2 regions of the Dermacoccus sp. Tok2021 genome follow, and region 2 is predicted to be linked to the other one. Evidence: riboswitches for the same ligand, from Rfam matches in the RefSeq annotation. Region 2 holds a riboswitch; the other holds the start of a gene.
What was found. Region 2 has a riboswitch for S-adenosylmethionine ahead of K9D12_RS15390 (flavin reductase family protein). Riboswitches for the same ligand answer to the same signal wherever they lie in the genome.
Positions count from the first base shown of each region.

Region 1: another riboswitch for S-adenosylmethionine. It lies ahead of K9D12_RS00810 (bifunctional o-acetylhomoserine/o-acetylserine sulfhydrylase); the one in region 2 lies ahead of K9D12_RS15390 (flavin reductase family protein).

Region 1 is NZ_JAGTHU010000001.1:178,188-183,423, reverse strand. It holds gene K9D12_RS00835 (phosphatidylinositol mannoside acyltransferase) at 1-929, opposite strand, end outside; gene pgsA (phosphatidylinositol phosphate synthase) at 929-1,552, opposite strand; gene K9D12_RS00825 (HIT domain-containing protein) at 1,663-2,232, opposite strand; gene K9D12_RS00820 (hypothetical protein) at 2,265-2,651, opposite strand; gene K9D12_RS00815 (GNAT family N-acetyltransferase) at 2,648-3,127, opposite strand; SAM riboswitch class IV at 3,241-3,356, shown strand; gene K9D12_RS00810 (bifunctional o-acetylhomoserine/o-acetylserine sulfhydrylase) at 3,422-4,747, shown strand; gene thrS (threonine--tRNA ligase) at 4,818-5,236, opposite strand, start outside.
Region 2 is NZ_JAGTHU010000032.1:3,526-8,761, reverse strand. It holds gene K9D12_RS13840 (ATP-binding cassette domain-containing protein) at 1-467, opposite strand, end outside; gene K9D12_RS13835 (ABC transporter permease) at 464-1,381, opposite strand; gene K9D12_RS13830 (LLM class flavin-dependent oxidoreductase) at 1,508-2,641, opposite strand; gene K9D12_RS15390 (flavin reductase family protein) at 2,641-3,186, opposite strand; SAM riboswitch class I at 3,461-3,550, opposite strand; gene K9D12_RS13820 (DNA translocase FtsK) at 3,736-5,236, opposite strand, start outside.

The DNA of each region.
Region 1 (5,236 bases), on a different contig from region 2:
AGGTCGTCGACGAAGACGCGCTGCATCATGTGCCAGTCCTCGGTGCGCTCGACGATCGCCGTCGACAACGCATCGACGCACTGCTGCGTGGCCGCGAGGACGTCGGCGCGCATGTCCGGCGACGAACCGGCATCGACAGGGTCGTGGAAGCGGATCTCGATGCCTCGCATCGCGCGACCCCTCGGAGGGTCGTAGGTGATCGTGACGGGGTACAGGCGAGCACCCGTGCGCCGGGCCAGAATCGCGGGCCCGGCGGCGACCCGCGCGTCGTGTCCGGCGAGCTTCACGGTGACGCCACGCTGCGTGAGGTCACGGTCCGACAGCAGCGGCGCAAAGGCGCCCGGCACCCGCAGCGCCGCCTCGACCTGACCCATGACGTCGACGCCCTGCGTCAACGGGATGATCGTCATGCCGAGGCCCTCACGGAACTCGAGGAACGCGCGGAAGAGCTCGTCGGGTTCGAGACGTTCGGCAACGGTCGTGACGTGCGCGAGCTCGGTGGCGGACCATGCGCCGGCGAGATCCCAGTTACCGAGGTGGCCGAGGTAGAGGACGATCGACTCCCCCGCCGCAAGGTCCGCCCGCACCTGGTCGATGGCACCGGTGGTGCGCACGAGCGAGCGCAGATCGTCTTGCGAGAGCGACTGGAGGCGGAACGCGTCGCACCAGTAACGGAAGTAGGAGCGCAGGCCCTCACGGGTGAGGTCGTCCAGGGCTGCGGCGTCGAGTTCCGGGCGGACCCGGGCGTAGTTCGAGCGCATCCGCTCGACGTCCTTGCCGCCGCGACGGTGAAGGACGTCCGCGATCTTCTCGAAGAGCGCGTACGCAGCCGGCTCGGGCAGGGCGCGCACGGCACGCCATCCGGCCTTGAAGGCGAGAACGGTGGCGGCGTCCTGCGCTCGCTTGCGGTAGGGAGCGGGCCGAGCCATCAGTTCGCGAGAGCCTTGCCGAGCGCCTGGCGACGCACCATGAGCATGCGCTGCAGCACGGTGATGAACGAGGCCACCGCGAGCAGGGCGAGCACGATCGTCAGGACGATGTACGGCAGGTCGAACAGGCCCGTGAGGCCGGTGGTGACGAGAACCGCGACGAGACGGTCGGCGCGTTCCGCGATGCCGACGTTCGCCTCCATACCGAGACCCTCGGCGCGAGCCTTGGCGTACGAGACGACGGAACCGAGCACGAGACAGGCGAGCGCGAGGCATGCCATGAGGAAGTTGTCGCCCTGGCCGGCGAAGTAGAGCACGAGGCCACCGAAGATGGCGGCGTCACCGACGCGGTCGAGCGTGGAGTCGAGGTAGGCGCCCCACACCGACGAGCGACCCGACAGGCGGGCCATGTTGCCGTCGAGCATGTCGGAGAAGACGAAGGCCGTGATGAACAGCGTGCCGACGAGGAACTCGCCGCGCGGGTAGAACCACAGCGCGCCGAACGAGACACCGAGCGTGCCGACGATCGTGACGACGTCAGGGCTGATGCCGAGGCGCAGGAGCAGCTGCGCCAGGGGGCGGAAGATCGCGGAGAAGAAGGCGCGCGCGTACTTGTTCAGCATGGTGACTCAACTGTAGCGGTTCGATACGTCGAGCCGAGGTGCGCGCCGCGCCGGACGAGTCACATCTCACCCCGCGTTCACGAGCCGCACGCCCCGCGAGGTCGAGGCCGTCAGTCGGTTGGCCAGGACGCCGCGATGCGCTGACGGCTGTCCTCGAGAAGCACCGGGAGAGCCTTCGTCTGGCCGACGATCGGCATGAAGTTCATGTCGCCACCCCAGCGGGGCACGATGTGCTGATGCAGGTGCGCAGCCACGCCGGCGCCCGCGACATCGCCCTGGTTCATGCCGAGGTTGAATCCGGCCGGGTTCGACGCCGCCTTGAGCGCGCGAATGCCCTGCTTCGTCAGCTTCGTGAACTCCTCGGTCTCCGCGTCCGTGAGGTCGATGTAGTGCGGCACGTGACGGTAGGGGCACACGAGCAGGTGGCCCGGGTTGTACGGGAAGAGGTTCATCACGACGAAGCAGTGCTCACCGCGGTGCACGATGAGGCCCTCGGCGTCGTCCTTGCCCGGCGCCGCGCAGAACGGACAGCCGTCGCCGGCGTCCCTCGAGGGGCGGTCGGCCTCGATGTAGGCCATGCGGTGAGGCGTCCACAGTCGGCCGAACCCGTCGGGCTCCCCCGCGAAGTCGTGCTCGGACTCGGCGTGCTCGGGAGTGAAGTCCTCGTTCTGCGTGACCATGCGCCCCATCCTAGGGAAACCCGCGCGCCGGGTCAGACCGGAGCGATCTCGGCGAGTTTCTCCACGAGCCGCTCGTCGCTCGCAGCGCCCGCGTGGGCCAGGCCGCCCACGCGCTCTGCCACTTTCTGTGCGACGGCTGCGGCATCGCCTTCACCCACGACGGCGACGGCGCTCGCGAGTCCGCCGAGGCCGCTTGCGGCGTCCTCGAGGTCGAGCCAGTCGTCGTCGGTGAGTTCCGCTGTCACACCCGCCCACACGACGCCCGCGGCCATGACGCCACGTTCGGCCAGCGATCCGACGCTCTCGCGCGGCAGCGAGCCGTCCTCACCGAGGTAGAGCACGACGGCGTTCGCCGCCGGCTTCGACGGGCAGGCGATGCAGCGCTCGCGCTGGTCGAGGGCCCAGATGATGTCGCTCATCGCTGCTCCTTCGTGGCCGCGAACGGTGCGTCGCGGTGCATGTGTCGCTCCTCCGGGGCACCGAGTCCGAGACGCTCGTACAACGGGCGCGCCTTCGGACGCGTGTTGAGCAGCATCCGCTCGACGCCGCGCGCGTCCGCCCAGGCGTCGACGGTGCGGAGCATGCGTTCGCCGAGTCCCGCGCCACGCTCGTCGGGCACGACGAAGACGAACGCGACGTACAACCACGGCTTGGCGCCGCGCGCGAGCGTCGGCATCCGGTGGACGAGGGCGCACTGCACGATGCCGACGACGGTGCCGTCGGAACGGGTGGCGATCCACGTGGGTACCTCGTCGAAGGCCGAGAGGAAGTCGTCCGCGTACTCGGTCACGAAACCGGCCCGATTCAGGTGCCCCTCCTCGAGGTCCGAGCGCAACCGAAGCGCTGCACAGGCGAAGGCGTCGTCACGCCTGGCCCGGGCGATGGTGATCGTCATGGCGCCAGTCAACCACGGCTTGACCCTTCGGCAAACGCCCCGCGCCGCACGGCAAACCACGATGTGAGACACGAGTCCCGCCCCTCGATACCGCCCGGGATATCCTCGGACCAGGTCACGAGCGCCAGCGTCAAACCCCGGTTTGCTGGCCGGCAACCCTCCCACCGCGGCGGGGTGCTCCGGGTGACGACCTGGCCCGGCGTCGGATACGCCCGGGCAAGCGCGGAAGCAGAGCTTCCGGCGCACCCCGCGTGCGAGGTTCGCGCACGGGTAGCGACCTTTCGAGGAGTTGTCATGAGCGCTCAGGACTGGGCTTTCGAGACCAAGCAGATCCACGCCGGCCAGGTGCCGGACGGGGACACCGGATCGCGCGCGCTGCCGATCTACCAGACGACCTCGTTCGTCTTCGACTCCGCCGAGACGGCGGCCAACCGCTTCGGCCTGTCCGACCTCGGCCCCATCTACACCCGCATCGGCAACCCGACGTCGCAGGCCGTCGAGGAGCGCATCGCGGCGCTCGAGGGTGGCGTCGGCGCCCTGCTGCTGGCCTCCGGCCAGGCCGCGACGACGTTCGCCATCCTCAACGTCGCGCAGGCAGGCGACCACGTCGTCGCGTCGCCCGCTCTCTACGGCGGTACGTACAACCTGCTCAAGTACACGCTCAAGCGTCTCGGTGTGGAGACCACCTTCGTCGAGGACATCGGTGACCTCGACGCGTGGAAGAACGCCATCCGACCGAACACCAAGCTCCTCTTCGGTGAGACGCTGAGCAACCCCGACCAGAAGGTCCTCGACGTCGCGGGTGTTGCCGCTGTCGCCCACGACGCCGGCCTGCCGCTGTTCGTCGACAACACCGTCGCGACGCCGTACCTGCTGCGCCCGATCGAGCACGGCGCGGACGTCGTCATCCACTCGGCGACGAAGTACCTCGGCGGCCACGGCACGTCGATCGCCGGCGTGCTCGTGGACGCCGGAACGTTCGACTACGCCAAGGAGCCGGAGAAGTTCCCGCAGTTCAACGAGCCGAGCGAGAGCTACCACGGCCTCGTTTTCGCCCGCGATCTCGGCGTCGGTTCGGCGCTCGGCGCGAACCTCGCATTCATTCTCAAGGCGCGCGTCGAACTGCTGCGCGACCTCGGCTCCGCCGTGTCGCCGTTCAACGCCTTCCTCATCGCGCAGGGCCTCGAGACGCTGTCGCTGCGCGTCGAGCGTCACGTGGAGAACGCGGAGAAGGTCGTCGCTTACCTGAGCGAGCACGCGCAGGTCGAAAAGGTCTTCTACGCCTCGAAGGACGACAGCCCGTACAAGGAGCTGGCCGACCGCTACCTGCCCACCGGTTCCGGTGCAGTGTTCTCCTTCGAGATCGCCGGCGGCATCGACGCGGGCAAGGCGTTCGTCGACGCCCTCGAGCTGCACTCGCACGTGGCCAACATCGGTGACGTCCGCTCGCTCGCCATCCACCCGGCGACGACGACGCACAGCCAGGGCAGTGACGACGACCGCCGCGGCGCCGGCGTCACGCCCGGCCTCGTGCGCCTGTCGGTCGGCATCGAGAACGCGAACGACATCATCGCCGACCTCGACAAGGGCTTCGCAGCCGCGAAGGCTGCCTCCGCCTGATCGCCCGCACCGCGGAGACTACGACGAAGCCGCCACCCCAAATCGGGGCGGCGGCTTCGTCGTATGTGGATCAGGCCTCGGCAGGTGCCTCGGCCGCCGTGGGCGACGTGTTGTTGCGCGAGGCGATGTACGCGGCGATCTCGGCCACGGCCTCGTCGACCGGCACGCCGTTCTTCTGCGAGCCGTCGCGGTAACGGAAGCTCACGGCTCCGTTGTCGCGGTCCTCCTCGCCGGCGATGAGGATGAACGGCGCTTTCGACTTCGAGGCGTTGCGGATCTTCTTCGGGAAGCGGTCGTCGCTCGTGTCGATCTCGACGCGTACGCCGGCCCGACGCAGCTTCTCGCCCACCTCGCCGAGGTAGTCGTAGTACTCCTCCGCGACCGGAACCCCGAGCACCTGAACCGGTGCGAGCCACGCCGGGAACTGCCCCGCGTAATGCTCGACGAGCACACCAAGGAAGCGCTCGATCGAACCGAACTTCGCCGAGT
Region 2 (5,236 bases):
CGTTGTCGTTGTCCACCCGACAGGGCACGCGGCCAGGCGCGGGCCCTGTCGCCGAGCCCCACCTCTGCGAGCGTCTGCGTGATCCTCGCGTCCAGTTCCGCCCCGTTGACACCCATACTTTGTGCGCCTAGCCGCACGTTCGCAGCGACGTCCTCCCACGGCAACAACCGCGCGTCCTGGAACACGACGGACACACGCTCGCTCGTGCCCACCGCCCCAGAGACCTCGCCGCGATCGAGACCGGCCAGGAGGCGCAGCAGGGTCGACTTGCCCGCGCCCGACCGTCCCAGGACCGCAACGAACTGCCCGGCGGGGATGTCGAGGTCGAGGTCATCAAGGACGACGTTGTCCCCGAATCGCCTCGAGACGGACTCGAGATGGACGGCAAGGCCCTTTCGGCCGTCCAGTCCCGGGGACGTCCACCGATCGGTGGGCCCACCAGGGTGCTTCGACTGGTTGTCGCTCATTGTGACGTTCCTTCCGTTCGCCACCGCAGGGCGCGGCGTTCCGCCACCCGGACGGCGGCGTCCGTGATGAGCCCGAGGGCGGCGTAGGTGAGCAGGCCCACGACGATGGTGTCGGTCTGCATGAAGTCGCGGGCGTTGTTGATCATGAAGCCGAGTCCGGCCGTCGCGCTCATCTGCTCTGCAACGATGAGGGCCAACCAAGCGAAGGCGAGAGCTTGCCGGACGCCCACCAGGGTTCCGGGCAGGGCACCGGGAATAATGACGTGCCTAAAGCGCTGCCACGCCGTGAGGTCCAGCGCGTCGGCGAGCTCGTACAGATCGGAGTCGATGGATCGAAGCGCACCTACCGCGTTGAGGTACAACGGCACGCACACCCCGAGCGCCACCAGGAGGATCTTCGGCGCTTCCCCGATCCCGAACCAGACGATGAACAACGGAACCAGCCCCAGCAGGGGCAGAGTCCTGAGCATCTGCATCGGCGGATCGATAATCGCCTCACCGGTACGCGTCAGGCCCACCGGGAGCGCTGCACCCAAGGCAATGAGCGACCCCAGTGCGAATCCGAACCCGGCACGCTGCACCGAGACGCTGAGGGCAGTTGTGAGCGTGCCGTCGGAGATCAGCGACCCCAGCGTTGAGAGGACCCGGGATGGCGGTGCGAGAACGTCCTGCGGCAACCAACCGATGACACTCACGGATTGCCACACCGCGATGATTGCCAGCGGGCTCAGAGCCCGCACCTCCCAACTCGGCGGCTCGTGATCACTGCGGATGAGATTCCGCCGCCTCCTACGGCGCGCGTTGGAGCCAGCGCTGCCTAAGCGCACTCGGGCAGGCAAGGTGTCGTCGGCCGATCCCGGCGAAGCAACAGCTGCCGCCGTCGACGCCCGAGCTGTGCTGCTCGTCACGTTCATGAGTCACTCCTCATAGGTTTTCATTATGATTTGTCAAACATTTGCTTATGCAATTGCGGAAAGAATGCCGGCCAGGTCAGTGGCCACGACCTGGCCGGTGCAAACCCTCGAATTCGAGAAAGATCCTCAGCTCACGGCTCGGTCGTGCGAATGCTCTTCCGCCGGGACCGCCTCCACCCGTGGGCGCACCCCCTCACCGAACCAGTAGGCCTCCTCCAGGCACGGGTATCCGGACAACACGAAATCGTCAAAGCCGACGTCGCGGTACTGCCGAATCAGGTCTGCGACCTCAGCATGTGAACCGACCAGCGACGTTCCGGCTCCACCGCGCACCAGCCCCACGCCAGCCCAGAGCCCGGGGTAGATCTCCAAATCGGCAGTGGTCCCTCCGTTCAGCGCGAGCATGCGCCGCTGCCCTTCGGATTCCGACCGACGCAGCGCGTCCTGCTGACGTTCGATGAGTTCCGCGGGGATGCGCTTGAGTAGCCCTTCCGCGACCGCCCAGGCCTCGGCGGATGTGTCTCGGGAGATCGTGTGCAACCGAATACCGAATCGCACAGTGCGGCCCTGCCGGGCGGCCAGTTCGCGGACTCGGTCGATCTTCTCCTTGGCCTGTGCCGGCGGCTCCCCCCAGGTGAGGTACACGTCGGCGTGGCGGGCCGCGATCTCGAGTGCGGCTGGCGAAGATCCGCCGAAGAAGACCTCGGGACGCGGGGTCGGCGTCCGCGAGAGTCGCGCTTGTTCCACCACCAGGTGTTCGCCGCGATAGTCGAACGAATCCTCGCAATCCCACAACCGACTCACGACGTCGAGGAACTCTCCGGTCCGCGCATATCGGGCGTCCTTGCCGAGGAAGTCGCCGAACGCCCGCTGCTCGGACGATTCTCCCCCGGTGACGATGTTGACGTGGAGTCGACCGTCAGTGATGGTCTGGAAGGTGGTGGCCATTTGCGCTGCCAGAGTCGGCGAGACGGACCCTGGGCGGAAGGCGACGAGAAACTTCAGCCGCTCAGTGTGCTGGGAAAGCGCAGCGGCCATGAGCCAGGAGTCCTGGCACCACAGACCCGTTGGCGTCAGGACGGATTCGAAACCGTTGGCCTCCGCCGCCTGTGCCACCTGACGCAGGTAGCCCGCGGACGGTTCACGGGTTCGATCAGTGCCCTCGACCGCGGCCCCATGACCTCCAGAGACAATTCCACGCGAGTCGCCGGAGGTCGGTAGGAACCAGTGGAAGGTCGGCTGGTTCGTGGACGTGCTCATCATCGGACTCCGTTCGTCGTTCGTGACACTGAGGGCGAGACGCTGTGATGCGCTCCGTTGTGGTGGGCAAGCGGACCGCGATCTGCGACGTGCTCGGCGCTATCCACCTCGGCGACGATGAGGCAGCTGTCTCCCGCCTCATGGGCATCACGGACCGTGGCTGTCAATCGAGCTGCGACGTCCGTGAGTCGCGGCAGACCGGTCCTGTCCCACGACCAGAGACCGTCGTCCTGAAACCGGGCCTCACGCGGGCCGGCGAATCGGGTCATGAGCTGCCCTTGGTTCTCGTCGAGAAGGTGGAGGGCGACACGTCCGGTTCGCACGATTGAAGCCAGCGAGTGAGACGTGCGACTGATGTTGAAGGACACGAGGGGTGGGTCGACCGAAACCGAGTGGACAGACAAAGCGGTCAAGCCGACCGGCCCTGCCTCCCCGGCAGTCGTGATGACCCAGACGCTCGAGACCGCGCGGCGAAACACGGGACGAAGATCGGGCTTCACCACCGAGACAACGATCTCGGTGTGAGGTGGTGCTGTGGGCAACATGAAACTCATCTCTTGATCAGTGAGCGGGGAAGGGCGTCTAGCGCGCGTACGACGTACCGGGTCACATCGACAATCGGTGATCCGACCGGACGGCATCTCGGGCATGGGCGGGCTACGACCCGAGAGTCGAAAGTCGCGAGGGTCGCGCCCACGGAGGCGTTGAGATCGTCGTGCGTTCTTCAGCGACATGCACTGACGCGACGGCGCATCAAATCAACCGTCCGACGTCGGCAGGCACGAAAAGACGAAACGCGGTGTTCCGACATGAGAATCAACTCCATCGCTTCTGGCGTGAGCACCGTTCCGCGAGGGTCGGTTGCTGCGGCGTCGACGAGCCAGATCTCTCGGCCGCTCTGGATGGGATGAATGCAGTCAACTGGCTGGTCGCGCCACCCACAAGCAGAATCCACATACTGGGACACGACACCTGTATCGCAACTACCACCTCGGACGCCACACGGGACCGTCCGGGACACAAAAGTCCCAGCATCCCGATGATCCGGGATGCAGGGACTCCTCCATCAGGCTGGCGCCGCCGACCTGGCGACCTCAGCGACCGTGCTGCGTCAGCTCCCAGGCGTCCTCACTACCGTCACCGCCGTCGTGCCCGTCGTAGTACTGCTCGCCCGGTTCGTCGAGATCGCCCTGCGCCTGGGCGACGAGGTCGACCGGACCGCCGTCGGCGCCGCTGGCCACGGCATCGTCCGGAACGTCCTCGCCCTTGAGCAGCGCGAGCGTCATGGGGAGGTCGTCGGGCTTGACGAGGACGTCGCGCGCCTTCGACCCCTCGGACGGGCCGACGATTGCTCGCGACTCGAGCAGGTCCATGAGGCGACCGGCCTTGGCGAAGCCGACGCGCAGCTTGCGCTGCAGCATCGAGGTCGAACCGAACTGCGTCGTGATGACGAGCTCGGCCGCCTGCAGCAACACGTCGAGGTCGTCACCGATGTCCTCGTCGATCTCCTTCTTGGGCGCCGTCTGCTGAACGTCCTCGCGGTAGTTGGGCGCGAGCTGAGCCTTGACGTGCGCGACGACGCCGTGGATCTCCGACTCGTTGACCCACGCGCCCTGCACACGCATCGGCTTGCTCGCGCCCATCGGCAGGAAGAGCGCGTCACCCTGACCGAGGAGCTTCTCGGCGCCGGGCTGGTCGAGCACGACGCGGCTGTCGGCGAGCGACGACGTCGCGAACGCCAGACGCGACGGCACGTTGGCCTTGATGATGCCGGTGACGACATCGACCGACGGGCGCTGCGTCGCGAGGATGAGGTGGATACCGGCGGCACGCGCGAGCTGCGTGATGCGCTGGATCGAGGCCTCGACGTCACGCGGCGCGACGAGCATGAGGTCCGCCAACTCGTCGACGACGACGAGGAGGTACGGGTACGGCGCGAGCTTGCGCTTGCTGTCCGGCGGGAGGGTCACCTTGCCCGCACGCACGGCCTTGTTGAACTCGTCGATGTGCTTGTAGCCGAACGCGGCGAGGTCGTCGTAGCGCGCGTCCATCTCGCGCACGACCCACTCGAGAGCCTCGGCGGCCTTCTTCGGGTTCGTGATGATCGGCGTGATGAGGTGCGGGATGCCCTCGTACGCCGTCAGCTCGACGCGCTTGGGGTCGACGAGCACCATGCGCACCTCTTCGGGCGTGGCCCGCATGAGGAGTGAGGTGATCATCGAGTTGACGAAGCTCGACTTACCGGCACCGGTGGCACCGGCGACGAGCATGTGCGGCATCTTCGCGAGGTTGGCCACGACGTAGCCACCCTCGACGTCCTTACCGACACCCATGACCATCGGGTGGTGATTGTTGCGGGCCGCCTGGCTGCGCAGCACGTCACCGAGGCTGACAAGTTCCTTGTCGGCGTTCGGGATCTCGATACCGATGGCCTTCTTGCCCGGGATGGGCGACAGGATGCGCACGTCGGCGCTGGCCACGGCGTAGGCGATGTTCTTGCTCAGACCCGTGACGCGGTCGACCTTGACGCCGGGGCCGAGCTCGACCTCGTAACGCGTGACCGTCGGGCCGCGGGTGAAACCGGAGACGACGGCG